DNA from 2 places in the Bacillus sp. SH7-1 genome. Region 2 is predicted to be linked to the other one. Evidence: riboswitches for the same ligand, from Rfam matches in the RefSeq annotation. Region 2 holds a riboswitch; the other holds the start of a gene.
What was found. A riboswitch is a leader RNA that binds a small molecule or an ion and turns the genes downstream of it on or off. The one in region 2 is predicted to bind cyclic di-AMP.

Region 1: it holds a riboswitch for cyclic di-AMP, as region 2 does, so the genes downstream of both, DN390_RS20490 (APC family permease) here and DN390_RS06185 (hypothetical protein) in region 2, are expected to answer to the same signal.

Annotation. Positions count from the first base shown of each region.
Region 1 is NZ_QNUD01000026.1:68,675-78,727, reverse strand. Features, by position in the region: gene DN390_RS20520 (sensor histidine kinase) at 1-898, shown strand, start outside; gene DN390_RS20515 (M23 family metallopeptidase) at 981-1,841, shown strand; gene DN390_RS20510 (Nramp family divalent metal transporter) at 1,897-3,192, opposite strand; gene trhO (oxygen-dependent tRNA uridine(34) hydroxylase TrhO) at 3,668-4,627, shown strand; gene DN390_RS20500 (hypothetical protein) at 4,885-6,360, opposite strand; gene panE (2-dehydropantoate 2-reductase) at 6,536-7,480, shown strand; gene DN390_RS31245 (hypothetical protein) at 7,536-7,664, opposite strand; cyclic di-AMP (ydaO/yuaA leader) riboswitch at 7,805-7,951, shown strand; gene DN390_RS20490 (APC family permease) at 8,096-9,922, shown strand.
Region 2 is NZ_QNUD01000006.1:113,660-123,712, forward strand. Features, by position in the region: gene kdpA (potassium-transporting ATPase subunit KdpA) at 1-1,222, opposite strand, end outside; gene kdpF (K(+)-transporting ATPase subunit F) at 1,242-1,322, opposite strand; gene DN390_RS06175 (SipW-dependent-type signal peptide-containing protein) at 1,319-1,423, opposite strand; cyclic di-AMP (ydaO/yuaA leader) riboswitch at 1,520-1,665, opposite strand; gene DN390_RS06180 (hypothetical protein) at 1,927-2,157, opposite strand; gene DN390_RS06185 (hypothetical protein) at 2,174-2,560, opposite strand; cyclic di-AMP (ydaO/yuaA leader) riboswitch at 2,654-2,801, opposite strand; gene thiD (bifunctional hydroxymethylpyrimidine kinase/phosphomethylpyrimidine kinase) at 2,888-3,709, opposite strand; gene thiF (thiazole biosynthesis adenylyltransferase ThiF) at 3,716-4,735, opposite strand; gene thiG (thiazole synthase) at 4,728-5,498, opposite strand; gene thiS (sulfur carrier protein ThiS) at 5,501-5,704, opposite strand; gene thiO (glycine oxidase ThiO) at 5,720-6,829, opposite strand; gene tenI (thiazole tautomerase TenI) at 6,822-7,442, opposite strand; gene DN390_RS06220 (ABC transporter substrate-binding protein) at 7,453-8,454, opposite strand; gene DN390_RS06225 (ABC transporter permease) at 8,451-9,203, opposite strand; gene DN390_RS06230 (ABC transporter ATP-binding protein) at 9,203-9,952, opposite strand; gene tenA (thiaminase II) at 9,921-10,053, opposite strand, start outside.

The DNA.
Region 1 (10,053 bases), on a different contig from region 2:
TTTGATTTTTACTACGACATACTTTGCATTTATGACAAAAACAATGATGAATAGATTATCTGAAATTAATAAGAACGTGAAGGAAATAAGTAATGGCAATTTGGAAATCCATATACCTATTTCAAAAAATGACGAGATTGGTGAATTAGCGACGAATGTTAATAGAATGGCGAAAAGTTTAAAAGAGGCTATCGAGAATGAAAAAAAATCACAGGAAATGAAAAATGAAATGATTAGTAATATTTCACATGATTTACGAACGCCTGTAACATCTCTAATCGGTTACGCGGATCTATTAGGCAATAGACTTCATTCAAATATAGAAGAATGCGAGCAATATGTAAGTATATTAAAGCGAAAAAGTTATGAATTAAAAAATCAAGTAGATGATTTATTAGAATACTGTCAAATAAATTATAGAGAGATCGAATTACATAAGAGTGTAGTACATATGAAAGCGTTCATTGAACAAATCATGATTGATTTTGTACCACAACTAGATGATGCCGATATGAGCTTTTGTATTAAAGGTGATAAGGAGTTACATGTGGAAATGGATGTAGCGCTTATGGTGAGGTTATTCGAAAATGTAATTAGTAATAGTATTATGTACGGGAAAGATGGAAAGGAGATTTTTATTCAAGTTTCTAAAAGAGATATGAGTGTTGAAATAGAAATTAAAAATTTGGGACAATGTATTCCGAATAAGAACCTTCCTTACGTTTTTGAGAAGTTTTATCGTGGTGAAAAATCACGTAGCTCTTATACGGGTGGAAAAGGAATGGGGCTTGCAATTGCGAAAAGTATAGCAGAGCTTCATAAAGGGGATATCACTGTGCGCAGTAACGAGAAAGAAACTGTTTTCACCATCGTTTTACCACATTATAAAGAATTGTAAGAAAGTCGTAAGTATTTCTTTTATATGTCGTAATTTTCACATCGTATCATGTAGAACAAAGATAGGAGAGTAGGGATACAACATGTGGAAGAAATACGTATTAGTAATTTTAGTAGTTTTTTTAATTACAAGTTGGAGTGTAGTTTATTTAATGGATGGTGTTATATCAGTCGTTTTTTGGTGGAGTATACAAGCGTTTAGCTTAGTATCAATCTTTATTTTGATAGCGTCAGTATTACTATTTGTGTGGAAAGGCATTTTCAGAAAGCGAATAGATAGAACACTACTCTTCATAGTTCTTTTCTCTATAATAGGGGCTTGGCCCTTAGGATGGTTCGCTAACATAGGCGGACTTGCTTACCCAGCAGATGTACAGTCTATGACTCCTAAAGTAGTCGTTCGCTTTCCTTTGAATGAACGAGCACTAGTAGGCTGGGGTGGTGATCGGTTAGAAACGAACTATCATGTTATAAAACCGAATGAACGATGGGCATATGATATTCTTATCCCGCCTGCTGAAGTGAAAAGTAGTAAGTTAGAGGAGTATGGGATATACGGTACAGATGTACTGGCACCAGTTTCTGGAACAGTTGTATCAATTAATAATGATGAAAAAGATTTAGTTCCGGGATCGGAGGGTTTTCAGTCAATGGCCGGAAATCATATTTATTTACGACTAGATGAAACAGGCACATTTTTGATTCTTGCCCATTTAAAGCAAGGGTCAATTAAAGTGAGGGAAGGACAACGTGTAAATGAAGGAGAGATTCTTGCTCAAGTCGGTAACTCAGGAAGTTCAAGTGAGCCCCATTTACATATTCATCATCAAAGGAAGGATCCATCAAAGGTAAGTATGTTTTTAGCGGAAGGACTGCCACTGTACTTTCAAACTGAAAAAGGTGCGATAATGCCGGAAAGAGGCACATATATAAGAGGTAATTAGAAGAGATTTACTTCATTAAGAAAAGGTATTCCAGTTTTTGGAATACCTTTTCTCATTACCCTACAAATGTTTGATACAGTAAGAAAATATTTAAAATGATAACAAGTACAGCAATGATCCAAGCGATAAAGGTAGTTATGCGGTGATTAACGAGTACACCCATAATTTTTTTACTACTTGTAAACATAATAAGTGGTACTAATGCAAAAGCAATACCGAATGATAAGACGACTTGGCTCATGACTAGAGCGTAAGTTGGATTTACACCTAAAGCGATAATAACTAATGGTGGAATCATTGTAATAAATCGGCGTAAGTATAACGGAATATGCATTCGAATGAATCCTTGCATGATAATGTCACCAGACATTGTACCGACTGAGGAGCTAGATAAACCTGCTGATAAAAGTCCGATTCCAAATAAAGCAGCGGATGCAGGACCGACTAAGTTGCTAAATTGATTAAAAGCAACATCAAGATCTTCAACATGCAAGCCGTTTTTAAAGAATAGTGCAGCAGCAACAATTAACATGCTTGCATTAATTGCTCCAGCGATAACCATTGCGATAATGATATCAATAAACTCAAAGCGGAAAATCTTTTTCTTTTGTTCATCATTTGTTCCGACTACTCGGCGCTGCGTTAAAGCGGAATGTAAATATATTGCATGTGGCATAACTGTCGCGCCTAAAATACCAGCTGCTAATAAGATACTATCCACGCCTTGGAATTTTGGAATAAATAGCCCTGAAAGTAAAGGGCTTAATTCCGGTTTTGCGTAGAAAACTTGTACACCAAAAGCGATAACAACGATAAAAATCATCCCTGTTATAATAGCTTCTAATGGACGGAAACCTCTGCGTTGAAATTCAAGAATAATAAATGATCCGGCAGCTGTTATTAAAGCGGCTGGTAACATTGGAATCCCGAATAATAAGTACAATCCGAGTGCCGCTCCAATAAATTCAGCTAAATCTGTCGCCATAATAACGAGCTCCCCTTGAATCCATAAACCGATGGAAACAGGTTTTGGGAAGTTTTCTCGAGCGATTTCAGGAAGGTTTCTACCTGTAGCAATTCCTAATTTAGCGGATAAAGTTTGGATTAATACAGCCATTAAATTAGAAGCAAGAATTACCCAGAGTAATAAATATCCATATTGTGATCCAGCGGCAATATTTGTCGCGAAATTGCCAGGATCAATATAAGCGACGGAAGCGATAAAAGCAGGACCTAAGAATGGTAATAGTCTTTTTAAGCCTTTCGTTTGTCCGCTTAATGCTAAATGTGCGGATTGAACAGTTGTACTTTGAGAAGGGACTTGTTCATCTTTTGATATATCTTTATTCATAGTAGTTTTCCCCTTTAAAATGTTAACTTGATGAAATTATTGTAAGTATTCTTATTGTTTATTTCAATACATTTAAATGTACTAGGTGATATTTTTATTTGAACATAAATGTTTCCTTAGTGCAAATTATATGTCTTTATACAATGAATGGTGTGATGTTATAAAAAATTGGGAGTTTATGGCATGATGACGTGGGGAAACATAATGAATTAAAGGACTAATTTTGAAATTTATGTGAACATAAAGTCGATAATACAGCATATTAATTGATGGAATTGCATTTGTATGATATATAATATATTGGGATTACAACATAACCACAGTATTTTGGTGTGTAATCTTGTTTTTTATTTTTGTTAACTTATAGAAAATAGTATAAAGAGAAGAAAATGGATTCATTTTCTTATTATATATGTTTTGATATGAACGTTAACTTATACATGATTTTAAAATTTAGATAGGTGGTAGAAATACATTGGCAACTACAAAACCATATAGAGTATTACTATATTACATGTACACAACAATTGAAAACCCAGAAGAATTTGCGGCAGAGCATTTAGAATTTTGTAATTCACTTGAGTTAAAAGGAAGAATCCTTGTAGCTAAAGAAGGTATTAACGGAACTTGTTCTGGTACTGTAGAACAAACAGAGAAATACATGGAAGCAATGAACAACGATCCACGTTTTGACGGTATCGTATTTAAAATAGATGAAGAAGAAGGGCACGCATTCAAGAAAATGCACGTACGTCCTCGTCCAGAGTTAGTTACACTTCGTCTAGAAGATGACATTAATCCACACGAAATAACTGGGAAGTATTTAGAGCCAAAAGATTTTTATGAAGCAATGAAACAAGAAGATACAGTTATCATTGATGCACGAAATGATTATGAGTTTGATTTAGGACACTTTAAAGGTGCGATTAAACCGGATATTGAATCATTCCGTGAATTACCAGACTGGATTAGAGAAAATAAAGAAACACTTGAAGGTAAAAAGATTTTAACGTACTGTACAGGTGGAATTCGTTGTGAGAAGTTTTCTGGTTGGTTAGTTCGAGAAGGATATGAAGATGTAAGTCAGCTTCATGGCGGAATTGTAACATACGGAAAAGACCCAGAAGTACAAGGTGAGCTTTGGGATGGACAATGTTACGTGTTCGATGAGCGTATCGCTGTACCAGTAAACCAAAAAGAACATGTTATTGTTGGTAAAGACCACTTTACAGGTGAACCTTGTGAGCGCTATGTAAACTGTTCAAATCCAGAATGTAACAAGAAAATTTTATGTTCTGAAGAAAACGAAGCGAAGTATTTACGTGCATGTTCTCATGAATGCCGTGTAAGCCCACGTAACCGCTACGTAATACAACATGAATTAACTGAAGAACAAGTAGCTGCTGCGTTAGAGAAGATCGAAGCAGGGAAGTAAGTGGAATTCGTGTAATAAAAAAGGGTACTCCAAACTTTATGTTGGAGTACTCTTTTTATATTGTCCGGTTCAGCTTTTGGTCGGTTTCTGTCGGCAAGTCGATATATCTGGAAAATCGCCGATATATTTTGAGTTGCGCTGATATATTTAAAAAATCGCCGATATATTTCGAGATGCGCCGATATATCCGAAAAATCGCTGATAAAAATTTCATTTACTGTAGCGCACCACGTATTTCAATGTAAAAACAACCTTCTTTACTTCGTATCATCTTTCTCTCTCACAGCAGACAACACTGTTTGTTTTACCCATGCTTTTCTTCTTCTATGCTGTACACCCCATTGATATAACCCTTGCGCACCTAAAATAAGTGAAATGACGATGCCGCTAATTGCTATTAAAAGTGCGAAAAATTCAAGTGGCGACGATATTTTGTTTGAGTCGGTGTTTCTTAAAAGGTCAATCATAGTAAATCCTAACATTTGGCCCACTACAGAATAGAGCGTTAAAATTAATAATAAAAGGCTATCTTTTTTAGAGGCAACATTTTCTTGATATTTAAACAAACTATCAAGATTTTGTTTCGCGTTCGAGTATAGAACCTCAATATTAAAAAGTTTTCTTAAGCGGAAGAAAATATCTTCACTTTGTGATTGGGATACTAATTCTAAAGAAAAATAATTAGCAGTGAACGAATTGATTGAATAAATTAATTTCTCTATTTCATTAGTATCTTGTTCAATATTTAGCTCAGCATAGGCGTTTGCCATTTTTAATAAAACAATTTTATGGAATAGATTTAATAATAAAGCGTAATAAAATTCTCCGTACATTTGACTCGCAAGTTTAGCTATTGCATCGTCAGCTTCGTTTGTAATACATGTAAAAATATGTTCTTCCATTATGAAATAGCGATTGGGTGCCCATCTCTGGTAAGCGTGCAGCTTTAAATAATTATGAATATAAGGAAGGTTATTTGCACTTACATAAGCCTTGCCATCACTTGTTAATCCGGAAAGACTGGAAGTGCGATACACATCCACTTCATTTAGTTCTATATCTACTTTTATAGATAATAAAGTTTGAACGTACATTCTTTGGTCTTCAAAGAAAGGAAAGGTTTGAAAGTAAGAGCTTCTTAATCTCTTCTTCTCAAAGAAATCTGTTACGCCATGAAATAAATAACCAAAAATGAATCTTTCCACTTGGGAATACTTTTTTCCGTTACATTCAATACAAATAGTCTCAGTTGTATCATTTTTAGTTTCAAGTACACGGAAGCGAGCGGCGAATTCGATTGCTTCAGATAAAGTCATGTTTGGAGCAGTATTTACTTCTGTTCGAATTGTTAAGAAGCCAAGCTCATAAGGGCAAAGTGTTACATCAATAGAGTGTATCTTGAATGGAATTGAAATAAGGTTTGTTGTTAAATGTCCAGTTAAGTTAAGGTCCTTTGAATAACGTTGCAATCCTTTTTGATGCTCTGAATGAGGAAATAGAATTTTATTTGTAAATGAAAGATAGTATGCTTCCATATTTTGATGTGAAACTTGAAACTTTCCGTAGTATGTATTTTCATTTTCAAGATGGTCGAGTCGAAAAGGGCGAAAATCATTTTTTTGTAAGAAAGGGAACATATTTTGTTCGTACCCAGTTTTAAAAGAAAACGGGAATATAAATTGAAATATAGCTGTTGTTACATCTTTTTCTTCGATTGTTTGTATTGCCTCCATTTACATTGTTTCCTTTCCGTATATGCTATAAAAACAACATGCCCAAATTTATTTGAAAATAACCACTGTTTTATACTTGAGTAAGAATGAAAATTCAGCTTATTTAGCAGGGGACATGTATAATGTTATGTATACGAAAAGTTATAAATTTTTATTTTGAAAAGGGGGATGTAGTATGCGGATTTTAGTATTAGGAGCTGGTGGAGTCGGAGGTTTTTTTGGTGGCCGATTAGTTGAAAAGGGAGAAGATGTTACGTTTCTTGTTCGTAGTAAAAGGAAAAAACAATTGGAGGAAAGAGGGCTTGTAATTCGCAGTGTTAACGGGGATTTTTCCTTCCAACCGAAATTAATAACGAAAGAAGATAGAACTTCTCCATTTGATGTCATTTTATTTTCAACAAAAGCGTACCACTTAAACGAGGCAATTCAAGATTTGAAGCCGTTTGTAGGTGAAAATACTGTAATCATTCCATTGTTAAATGGTATCGCTCATTTATCACAATTACAAAAAGAATTCGGCGAGGAAAAAGTAATTGGCGGTTTATGCTTTATCGAGACGACGTTAAACGATCAAGGAGAAATTGTACAAACTAGCGCTGCCAACAGACTTGTGTATGGAGAAATTAAGTCTCAAGATTCAGAGAGAATAAAGCATATTTCTAAAGCATTTGCAGATACGAAATCTAGTTTTGTTTTAAGTGAAAGTATTACGCAAGATATGTGGCATAAATATTTATTTATTACTGTAATGTCAGGTGTGACAACATTAATGCGTGCACCAATAGGACCAATCCGTGAAAGCGAAGGTGGACGTGATTTTATACGAAGCTTATTTGAAGAATGCATGCAAATTATGAGATGTATTGGGGCACCAGTTAAGGCTGAGATTGCCAAGGAACATATGAAAACAATTGATAAAATATCATATGATATGAAGTCATCGATGCAGCGGGATATGGAAAAAGGTTCGTCTATTGAAGGGCAGCACTTACAAGGATATTTACTAGATGTAGCAGAACAATTTTCTATAGAAGCACCATTATTAGGAGCAGTATATCAAAATTTGAAAGTGTATGAAGAAATGACCTTAAACAGATTAGCAATAGAATTGGATGTATGAAAAAATAAAAAAGAAAGCAATATATAAGTGTATTGCTTTCTTTTTTTATGACAAATTATTTATTTCTTTTCGTTCTATCTGTCAAATTTATTTCCTGTTCACGTTTACCGTATAATTGATTAATCTCATTTGCTAACGCATCTAAATAGGAATCGGAAAAAATAGGCTTCTTTTCTTTAGACATATGGGTCTCCTTTATCGATTTTTTAGTATTCATTATGTATATTTACTGGCGGATTATGCGCAATCATTTTAAATTTTTTCTTTTTCAAAATTTTTGTTTACATTTTGAAAATAAAGGAGTATTATAATCCACAGTTTCAATTTTCTAAATCGCTGAAACCGCATGGTGCGGGGGACCCGTTCTTATGGATTAATACTTAATCCAATGGGGTGAATCCTTGAAAAAGGTAGGGCTACTCATAGGCCCGAATCCGACAGCTAACCTCGTAAGCGTTATATTGAGAAGGAAGGTGGAGCTTGTGCGACAAAAAATATAATGTCTACAAGTCTATTTCGTTATGGCTTGTAGACATTTTTTGTTTTCTGAAGAAATAGTTTATCCGCTGTAACTAGCAGAAAAGTTCGTACAAAATTATTGGAGAGTGGACAGCAGTGGTTTCATCTATTAAAAGATTTTTAATTGGAAGACCGTTAAAATCAACTGAGCTTGGAGAACAAAAGCTCAATAAAACGAAGGCGTTAGCAATTTTGTCTTCTGACGCTTTATCATCGGTTGCTTACGGTCCAGAGCAAATATTAATTGCTTTAGCAGGTCTTGGAGCAATCGCTTATTGGTATTCTATTCCGATAGCTGTTGGGGTATTAGTATTATTGACAGCCCTTATTTTATCTTATCGCCAAATTATTTTTGCTTATCCGCATGGCGGGGGCGCATATGTTGTATCAAAAGAAAATTTAGGAATGAATCCAGGCTTAATTGCTGGAGGATCTTTATTGGTCGATTATATTTTAACAGTTGCGGTAAGTGTGTCTGCAGGTACAGATGCGCTAACATCTGCTTTTCCTAGTTTACATGCACATAATGTAATCATTGCGATTATATTTGTTATATTTATTACTATTTTAAATTTAAGAGGGGTAACGGAATCAGCTTCCGTTTTAGCATATCCTGTTTATTTATTCGTTTTAGCACTATTTATATTAATTGGTGTAGGGATATATAATATTTTAACGGGACACGTTTCACCGACTTTACACACGCCAATTGGAACGCCGGTTGCAGGAATTAGTTTGTTTTTACTGTTACGAGCATTTGCATCGGGTAGTTCGGCTTTAACAGGTGTAGAGGCAATCTCTAACGCAATTCCAAACTTTAAGGATCCTGCACCTAACAATGCAGCGAAAACATTGCTTGCAATGGGAGCATTACTTGCAGTGTTATTTTCAGGGATTGTTTTCTTAGCTTATTATTACGGAATTACTCCAAGTAAAGAAGTAACAGTTGTTTCTCAAATTGCTGAACAAACATTTGGACGTAATTTCATGTACTATTTCATACAAGGTACAACAGCTTTAATATTAATCCTCGCTGCTAACACAGGATATTCTGCATTTCCGCTATTAGCAGTTAACCTTGCAAAAGATAAGTTTATACCGAGAATGTTTACGATTAGAGGAGACCGCCTAGGTTACTCAAACGGTATTATTATACTTGGAATCGCATCGATTATTTTAATTGTAGCTTTCCAAGGGCAAACAGAACATTTAATTCCGTTATATGCAGTAGGTGTATTTATTCCATTTACACTTTCTCAAACTGGAATGGTATTAAAATGGCTTCGTGAAAAACCTGAAGGATGGGCTTTGAGATTAACGGTTAATTTAATTGGTGCAGTTATTAGTTTTATCGTAATGAGCATGTTCTTTTTAACTAAATTTGCACAAGTTTGGTCAATCCTTATTTTCTTACCGGTCATTATCTTCTTGTTCCACCGAATTAAGAAGCATTACGATGCGGTAGGAGACCAATTAAGTTTAAAAACTTGTGAACGGATTGTTCCAATTGAAGGAAATGTAATTGTCGTTCCTGTAGCTGGTATGACACATGTAGTAGAAAATTCATTGAACTATGCGAAGTCTCTTTCTGCAGATCAAGTAATCGCGGTATATGTTGCTTTTGACAGAGAAGAGGAAAAGAAATTTGAAGAGAAATGGAAGAAGTGGCAACCTGAAGTAAGGCTTGTTACATTACATTCTCATTATAGAAGTATTATTCAGCCACTAACAAAGTTTATTGATACAGTACAGTATAAAGCGAGTGAATCAAATTACCGAGTTACGGTCGTTATACCACAGTTTATTCCGAAAAAAGGTTGGCATAACATTCTTCATAATCAATCTAGTTTACTCATTCGTGCTTATTTACTCTATAAAAGAAATGTTGTTATTACGACAGTTCCATATCATTTGAAAAAGTAAGAAGGTTTTTTAAGGATAGCTTTACGAAAGTGAAGCTATCCTTTTTGTGTATACGCTATGCATAATTGCATATGAGCCTAAAAGATATATTAATATAATTTTTATATCTGTTAGTAAATAGAGGTTTTTGT
Region 2 (10,053 bases):
TACCTTCAATTTTCTTACCTAAAAATTCTGGTGTCCGTCCAACCATCAATCCAGATATAAAGACTGCGATAATCGCATACATAATAATGTTCACAAAACCTGCTCCAACGCCGCCATATACTGTATTTAACATCATATTTACAAGTGGAACTAATCCACCAATTGGTGTTAACGTATCATGCATCGTATTAACAGCCCCTGTTTCAGCAGCTGTCGTTACAGTCGCATAAAGGGAAGAAAATACTGTTCCGAACCTTACTTCTTTTCCTTCTGTACTTCCTTGTATATGTTCAATACCCATTCCATTTAATGCCGGATTCCCGTTTAGTTCAGATGTCGTAATCGTTATAAACCCTAGTAAAAACACCATGAATAGTGAAACGAAAAGAATACGTCCTTGTTTTTTATTTCCTACCATTCGTCCGTACGTGAATGGTAGTGCTGTTGGCAATAACATCATAAGCATCATTTGCAAAATATTACTCATTTGCCCTGGATTTTCAAAAGGGTGCGTAGAGTTTGCTCCGAAAAATCCACCGCCGTTATTTCCAAGTTCCTTAATGGAAACAAATGATGCAACTGGCCCGCGTAATATATTTTGCTTTGCCCCATCGATTGTTTGTGCTGTAACTGCACCGTCTAACGTTTGTGGTACACCAAGTGCGACAAAGACTAGCGCCGCAATAAATGCGATAGGAAGAAATACTCTCGTTAACGCTCTTGTAAAATCAACGAAAAAGTTACCGAGTTCTTTTCCAGCGAGCCCTCTTATAAATGCCATAACGAGTGCTAATGTCGTTGCCGGTGCTGCAAACATTAAAAATGTAATCCCAATTAATTGTGATAAATACGATAAACCATTTTCACCGCTATAATGCTGTAAATTTGTATCAGCCATAAAACTAATTGCTGTATTAAAAGCGAGTGTGGGCTCCATTCCTTCAATGTGTGCTGGATTTAATGGCAATACTCCTTGTAGTCTGAAAATGAAATATACGACAACAATCATAAATCCATTTAATAAAACTAATGATAGTGCGTACTGTTTCCACGTTTGATTGTATTCTTTTACACCCGTAATTTTAAAAATAAGTTTTTCAAAAGGCCCGAATACTTGATCTAGCTTTTTGCTACCTTGAAAGGCTTTCTCTAAATAAATTCCCGTTGGCTTTGCCACAAGAATAAACAATAGCATTGTAATAACAACTGCGACCCAGATCATAATGAATGACTCCCCCTAATTAAAACTTTTCCGGATTTAATAATGCATACACTAAGTACACCGTAATTACTGCAACAATAACCGATAAGGCAATCGTCATGATTGCTTCCCTTCTTTCACAACTTTATCTGACCAACTTGCAAGACTTGCCATCGATGCGACTAACACAACAAAAATTCCGATCATTACAACATCTAACATAGCTATCCCTCTCCCTACTGTAAAAATTTACCATCAGATTATCAAAAAAAGAACACTAAGCTCTACTTAGTGTTCGAAATGAACAACACAAAGTAAACCTCCTCTCTAAACGCTTACGAGGTTAGCTGTCGGATTCGGGCCTAAAGAGTAGCCCTACTTTCAAAACTGAAAGATTCACCCCAAGTGACGATGCACAAAATTGGTTCCCCCGCTCCATTTCTGGAACTCAGCGATTTTAGGTTTTTTTGGAAATTTTATGAATGATTTATGAGAGTAAATATACTCCTCTATATTTAACTTGTAAAGAGGAAAATTACTGAAAATAAGAAAATATCCATCTATTTAAACGCTTACATTGAGTGTTATTAATATTCTTTCACCTGTTTTCTCGTCTTTTCTTTCTTTTTCACAGAAATAACCTTTTAAATACGAAATAAAAAGAGCGAATGACATGAAGTGCATAGCTTGTTGCACCTCGCATTCGCTCTTTTTTCATACACTATTTATTCTCCTCGTAAAAAAGCACGTAAATTTCTCCCGCGAATATAAACTTGTGACAATTCTGCATGTAACTGCTCATATTCGATAACATCTGTTTTTAAATATAAAGCGTCTTTTGACGGCAATATGATATAGGGCCTTGGAAAAATAGGATCGAGCACCACCAATTCTTGAACTCGATCTACTGATACCGCCCAACGATTTGCTATATCTCCTAGTAACAACACCTTCATCTTCTTTTCCTCCGCCCTATTCAAAAAATAAAAAAGAAATATTATCACAATTCGTAAACACGACAAATGTAGCTCCAATTGTTTCATAGAGCCTTGCTGGATATCGTTTATTCCTTGTAACAACAGTAATAGGTGCTTGAAAAGAAAAGCGGATGTGTTCTGTGAAGAAGCTAACGATTTGAAGCTCATCCCCTAGTAAAATCACCTTCTTAACACACTCACAAATACTAGTAAAATCCTGCTCCTTGCTACAACTATACGTCCAATCAAATCCACAATCCCTAACTTCAGCCGCTATCTCTTCATTTGCTGTAAAAATAATTAACTCATGTTGAAATGCTACTAAATCTCTTAAACTATTTACCTTGCTTTCTTCTCCAACACAAATAAGTGTTAGTTCCATGTACCTCATCCTCCTTAGCATAAAAGAACTCAAATATAGATTGATATTCCCCTATACTAATCAGATCGATGAAGTGATGTATCCATCATGGCACCGCCCTCTCTCAAGACGCTTACGAAGTTAGCTGTCGGATTCGGACTTTGAGAGTAGCCCTACTTTCAAAATTGAAAGATTCACCCCAAGTGACACTGCACAAATTGGTTCCTCCGCTCCATATAATTGGACTCAGCGTATTACAAAAAATATATTCTGGCTGATATATTACTCCTGTATTTGGAAAAAGTAAACAGAAAAAAAAGCCAGTTATAAAACTGACTTTTCTACTATTCATGCTTGTGCTTTATTCAATTTGTATGCAAAGTGATTCGTCGGTCCATGACCACTTCCAATATTCAACGGTTCTTCAATTGCTATACTAATAAATTGTTTTGCCTCTTGAACTGCCTCTTCCATCGAGTAGCCTTTCGCAAGTCCAGCTGTAACTGCTGACGCAAATGTACAACCGCTTCCGTGCGTTTGCTTTGAAGGAATTCGATCACTTCTAAATTCAATAAACTCTTCTCCATCAAAGAGTAAATCAATTACTTCATTCCCTTGATATTCTGCATGTCCGCCCTTCATAAGTACATATTTTGCACCTAATTCATGCAATACTTTCGCAGCTTCCTTACTATCTTCAACATTATGAATCTCCATCCCAGTTAACACTTCTGCCTCAGGAACATTCGGTGTTATTACAGTTGCTACTGGTAATAAATATTCTTTTAATGCTTGAACTGCTTCTTGTTGTAATAATGATGCACCGCCCTTAGCAATCATAACAGGGTCTAGCACAATATTATTCCAGCCAAATTTATTAATATGTTCTGCAACGTTTTGAATAATTTCACTGCTAAATAACATTCCCAGTTTCACAGCATCTGGTGTTAAATCCGTACCAATTGAATTCAACTGTTCCGTAATACCTTCTAATGGAACAGGATATACCCCTTGAACGCCAAGCGTGTTTTGAGCAGTAATTGCCGTAATAGCCGTCATCCCATACACACCAAGCTCTTGGAATGTTTTTAAATCCGCTTGAATGCCAGCACCGCCTCCGCTATCAGATCCTGCAATTGTTAAAGCTTTATTCACTTTCATCCCACTCATCCTTTTCTAACCAAAATAGCGATGATAAATCGTCTTTGCTTCGCTTATATCTTTCGTTCCATGTACAAGTACACGACCATCTTTAAAAGCAACTAATCTCTTTTCTTCAACAGAAAATGATAGTAAATATGGATTTACATTTAAATCCGTAACGCGATCTTCCAGCAGCCCCTTATATTGTTCAAAATCCATCTCCCCTTTATGAGGTGGTCTAATTTGAACTGTATTTCTCCCGCATAAAACCGCTGTTTTCGATGTGTTTTCTTTATTTAAATACGGATATAATGCATTCTTTCCGCACGAAGGACAATTGTGTTTACGAAGCTTTTGCACATTCATACATGAATATTCATTCTTCCATACATCAAACGACACAAGTCCATCCCGAAGTGATTCGTAATCTTCCACTAACAATTTAAGAGCTTCCGTAACTTGATGAGAAACGACGAGAGATACAGCAGGAGATATAATGCCCGCTGTATCACATGTCGCTCCGCCAAGCGGAATCGATTGTAATAAACAAGATAAACATGGCGTTTTACTAGGAAGAATTGTATAAGAAAGGCCGTAACTCCCTACACATGCTCCGTAAATCCATGGAATAGAATGTTTTTGCGCTATATCATTCACAATGAAACGCGTTTCGAAATTATCAGTTGCATCAATCATTACATCTACGTTTGTAACAAGCTCTTCTAATTCCTCAGCTGTTACATCTTGAACGAGAGCTTCTATTCTTACTTCACGATTAATCTCTTCTAGACGTTTTTTTGCCGCTACAGCCTTCGGAAGATTATTTTCTACATCACTCTCTGCATACAATTGCTGCCTTTGTAAATTACTCCAATCGACATAATCCCGGTCAACAATCGTTACTGTGCCAACACCAGCTCTTACAAACATCTCCGCATTTGCACTACCTAATGCACCTGCACCGATAATGAGCACATGCTTTTCTCTTATCTTTCGTTGCCCTTCTTCTCCAATTGGAGAAAATAATTCTTGGCGAGAATATCGATTATTCAACTACGCTCATTCCTTCTAAAGGACTACTTGCTGTTGCACAACGTTTACGTGCAATACGACCTGCTTCAAAGCCAATGCGCCCTGCCTCGGTACCTAATTTCATTGCGTATGCCATCTTAATTGGATCTTTTGCTCCCGACACAGCAGTATTTAATAACACACCATCCGCTCCTAATTCCATCGCAAATGCCGCATCAGCTGGGCTACCGATACCCGCATCAACGATAACTGGTACTGTCGCTTGTTCGATAATGAAGCTTAAATTTAACGGATTTACAATACCTAGCCCTGAACCTATTGGTGACGCTCCTGGCATAATTGCATGCACACCCAGTTCTTGTAATTTACGTGCTAATACAACATCATCAGATGTATATGGAAGAACGATAAACCCTTCTTCTAGTAACATTTCAGATGCCTTTAATGTTTCTACTGGATCAGGTAATAACGTTTTATCATCACCAATAACTTCTACTTTAATCATGTCGCAAAGCCCCGAAGCTTTTGCTAATTTTGCAATACGAACCGCTTCTTCAGCATTTTTTGCTCCAGCTGTATTCGGTAATAACTTATATTTTTTTACATCAAGTTTCTCTAATAAATTAGGCTGCTTTGCATCAAATATATCCATACGACGTACTGCGAACGTTAAAACCTCCGCCTCAGATACATCAATTGCCTTTTGCTGCACATCAAAATCAGGGAATTTTCCTGTTCCTAATAAAAGTCTAGAATGAAATGAAAATGGTCCAATGTTTAACATAATCAACCGCCTCCTACGAAAGTTACAATCTCAATTTGGTCTCCATCAAAAACAGATGTATCTGTATGATCATCTTTTTGTAAAATATCTTTATTACGCTCAACTACAACAATTCTGTTATCTAACTCTAAATGTGTAAGTAGTTCAGCTACTGTTTTCACACTCGCTGGCACTTCAATTTGATTACCATTAATTTTTAAATTCAAACTTCCATCCCCTTTCTAAACTCTTTTAGAAAGCAATGAATCTAGCAAGTGATTCTCCTGCTTTCCTTCTATTAAATCCGCCATATATTGACCAGAAACAGGACTTAATAAAATGCCATTTCGATAATGGCCCGTGCAAGCATATAAACCTTTTATTTCTTCATGCTCTCCCATATAAGGAGCTTCATGATTCGATTGTGGTCTTAATCCTGCCCATGCACTTTCCCATTCGGCTTCTTTTAAAGCTGGCAATATTGTATACGCACGCTCTAATATAGAAGTAATACTTTCTGGTTGCACAGTTTTATTAAACGTATGCGGCTTCATCGTTGCTCCAATTACGTAACGTCCGCCGCGCTTTGGTGCAATGTAAAATCTTTCTTGGAAAATAGGCGCATTTAAAAGTGGTTTTCTACTTCTTACCGCTACTACTTCTCCTTTAACTGGATATGTACCCCATTCGCGGTGAAAATGTGCTAGTAGCTTCGTGCTCCATGAACCACCCGCAATCACAACCTTCTCGCACGCGATAATACCTTCGCTTGTAACGATCCCAGTCACTTTCTTATTTTCAATACGAATATCAAACACTTCTGTCTGTTCATATATATCAGCACCCGAAAATGATGCGGAATGTGCGAAGGCTTTCGTAAGCTCTGGTGCAATAACATGACCATCTTTTGGATAATATACAGCACCTATAATTGACTCAGATAGAAATGGCTCTTTCTCTCGTAAACGATCTCCTGTTAGAAAATAAGAGTCTTCACCTGTTTTCTGCTGCCAATCCATAATATGAAGAATTCTTTCCTTCTCATCTTCATTTTGGGCAATACGATAAATGCCTTTTTCTTCATACCCAATATCGATGCCTGTTTTTTCACGTAAAACTTCTGCAAGTTGTGGAAATATAGCCCGGCTTTCTCTAGCAAGTTCAAATAGTGGGTCATATGCATCCCATTCTGCCTGAACCCCAAGTAAACCAGCAGCTGCTTTCGAGGCTTCAGATGCAATCTGTTGCTTCTCTACAATCGCTACTTTATGCCCTCGTTCTGCTAGAAAATGTGCAACTGAACTACCAATTACACCTCCGCCAATTATCGCTACACCATACTTCTTACACATGTTTTTCCGCCCACTTTCTTATTGATTCCTTATAAGATTTCGCTTTGCTATACGGGTTACTACTACTTATAATCCCAGACATAACAGCAATACCACTGACACCGTTAGTAAGAACATCCCCTGTGTTTTCCGTGGTGATTCCTCCAATTGCTATAATTGGTATGGATAAACACTTTGCAATGTCTGAAATTTCTTCAAGCCCTCTCGCTGGCACACCTTTTTTACAATCTGTCGGAAATACATGACCATAGACGAGTGAATCCGCTCCATTCTTAAATGCATCGATTGCCTCTTCTAAAGAATGCACAGAATAACCTACATGCAAATAAGAAAACTTTTCTTTCACTGACCTTACATCTGCGCTTCGATATCCTAGCTGCACGCGCGGAATATTTAATAAAATAGCGATATCAATTCGATCATTTATCACTATTTTCGATGCTGGAAAGCCTTTCTTCAAAAGACTTTCCACACCTTCATACAATTCCTTCGTACTTTTCTCACGCTCACGAATATGCAAATAATCAATTTCACTCTCAATTTGCATTGCTACATTCACTAGCTCTTCGAATGACATGTGACCATTTGAGATTACATGAAGCTCATTTTTCATATTCATTCGCCTACTTTAAAATGTTTTCGAATAACTCATCGGCCGGAACGATTTCTTTCGTCATCCCTTTATCTTTCAGCCATTTATTTTGTTTCTCCCATGACTCTTTTGAATCCGATAAGAATGGCTCATCTTTTGTTTCCATCTTCTCTAATAAAATTTTCATACTTTCTTTTTCAACTTCTGGTACAAGCGGGAAGTTTTCTTTTTCTTGATGGTTTAATAAAATATTTAATGCTTCATCCGGATTTTTCTTCATGAAATCATAGCCTTTTTTCGTACCACGCAAGAAAGCTTGCAACGCTTCTTTATCTTTTTCCAACGTTTTATCACCTGTTACAAATACAAGCTCATGATAATTCGGTACACCATAATCTGCTGGATTAAAGTATGCTGGTTCATGACCTTCATGACGCATAACAGGTACTTCGTGATTAATGTATGCTCCTGTTACCGCATCCACTTTCTTTGTAATTAATGCCGGTACTAAATCAAAACCAACATCGACTACTTTCACTGTATCTGGATTACCACCAGCTTCTTTTACCATCGTTTTTAAATACATCTCACTTAAAGGTGTTCCAGAATATCCAACTGTTTTCCCCTCTAAATCTTTTGGCGATTGAATGCCTGCTGACTTCAGCGATACAACATGATTTAATGGTGAACGTACGACAGCTCCAATTGATTTCACTGGAATTTGTTCATTTGCTTTTGCCATGACAACATCTGGCTGATAATATAAGCCAACCGTTACTTTTCCTGCAGCTGCTAAAGTTAATGGGTCAGTCGGATTGGAAGGGAATTTAATATTCACCTTTACTCCTTCTTCTTTAAAGTAACCTTTTTCAATCGCTGCATAAATAAAGCTATGTACCGCATTTGGGTACCAATCAAGCATGACCGTTATTTCTTTTTCTTTTTTACTCTTATCTGATGCTGAATTACTAGAACATCCAGCAATCATTGCAACTAATAATGTAAACACAAAGATGCGTTTTAAAAATTTCATGAATGCTTCCTCCAACTAATGAATTTCTTTTCTAATACCGAAATAAGTATGACGAAGAAAATAGCTAATAATGATAACAATATAATAGGGGCAAATACACCTGCTCCGTCTAACTGCGTCATCATTCTCTTACTGAAATATCCTAGCCCCGCTTGTGCACCGAGCCATTCACCAATTGCCGCCCCAATTACACTAAGCGGAACTGCTATTTTTAAAGCTGAGAAAAAATAAGGAAGAGCAGACGGCAATTTTAATTTAAGAAAAACATCCTTTTTCGTTGCCCCATACGTAACTAAAAGCTCCTCCCATTCTTTTTTCGTACTGCGCAGTCCATCATACGTATTGACCGCAATTGGGAAAAACGTAATTAAAACCGTAACAACAACCTTACTCCAGATGGTATATCCAAACCATAAAACGAAAAGCGGAGCAAGCGCAGTAATAGGAATCGTTTGTGAGGCAACTAATAATGGATAAAATGCTCTCTCCATCCAATTACTCGCATTCATTAACATCGCTAGCCCTACCCCAAGTAGGATAGAAATAGCCACCCCTATTAAAACGACATATAATGTTGCCGGCAAATGAACCGTAAATAATATATCTTTTAGTTTCCATATTTTCATTACAATTGCAGATGGTGACGGTAAAATGTACATCTCATCTACAATTCTTGCGCCTATTTCCCACATGACAAGTAAAATACTAGAAAGTGTAAGGGCAGGTAAAAGTTCCTTCAACCGGTTCATCATACGAGTACCTGCCTTTGTAACATACTAAGAAGCTCATCTTTAAGCGCTAACACTTCAGGCTTATATAAATCTTTTCTTGTCCGGTTACGATCAAGCGGTACAATCTTCTCAGTTAAAGTAGTTATCGGTTGATTTTCTACAACGAAGATTCGATTAGAAAGAAATAATGCTTCTTCCACATCATGAGTGATAAATAAAATTGTTTTTTCCCACTCTTTCCATTGTTCAAACAGCCATTCTTGCAAAGATGCCTTCGTTAAAGCATCCAACGCGCTAAACGGTTCATCTAACAGCAATATCTCCCCGCCTGTTAATAAAGTTCTAATAAAAGATACGCGTTGTCTCATACCGCCAGATAAATCTTTCGGATATTTTGTCTCATACCCTTGTAAGCCAAATTTATGTAACAGTTCCTTTGCCTTTATTTGTGCTTCTTTCTTCTGTACACCTTGGCACTCTAGCGGCAGAGCTGCATTCTCAATAATCGTTCTCCATGGCAGGAGCATATCTTTTTGGGGCATATACCCTACAGGATGGCTCTTTGTTTCTGTCAGCTCTATCTGTCCCGTACTTGCTTCTTCTAAACCTGTAATAAGGCGAAATAAAGTACTTTTCCCGCATCCACTCGGTCCGATAATACTTACAAACTCTTTATCTTGTATAGAAGCATTTAATTCATTGATGATTGGCTTCTCATCATAATGAAAAGAAACATTATGAAACTGTAGTATGTTCTTGCTCCTCAAATCCCCACATCTCCTTACGATAGGACATATCCCAGAATAAATATTCAAATCGACTGGAATATAGGAAAATCTCCTCTAATCGATCTAGCTCTTTTCCAGAC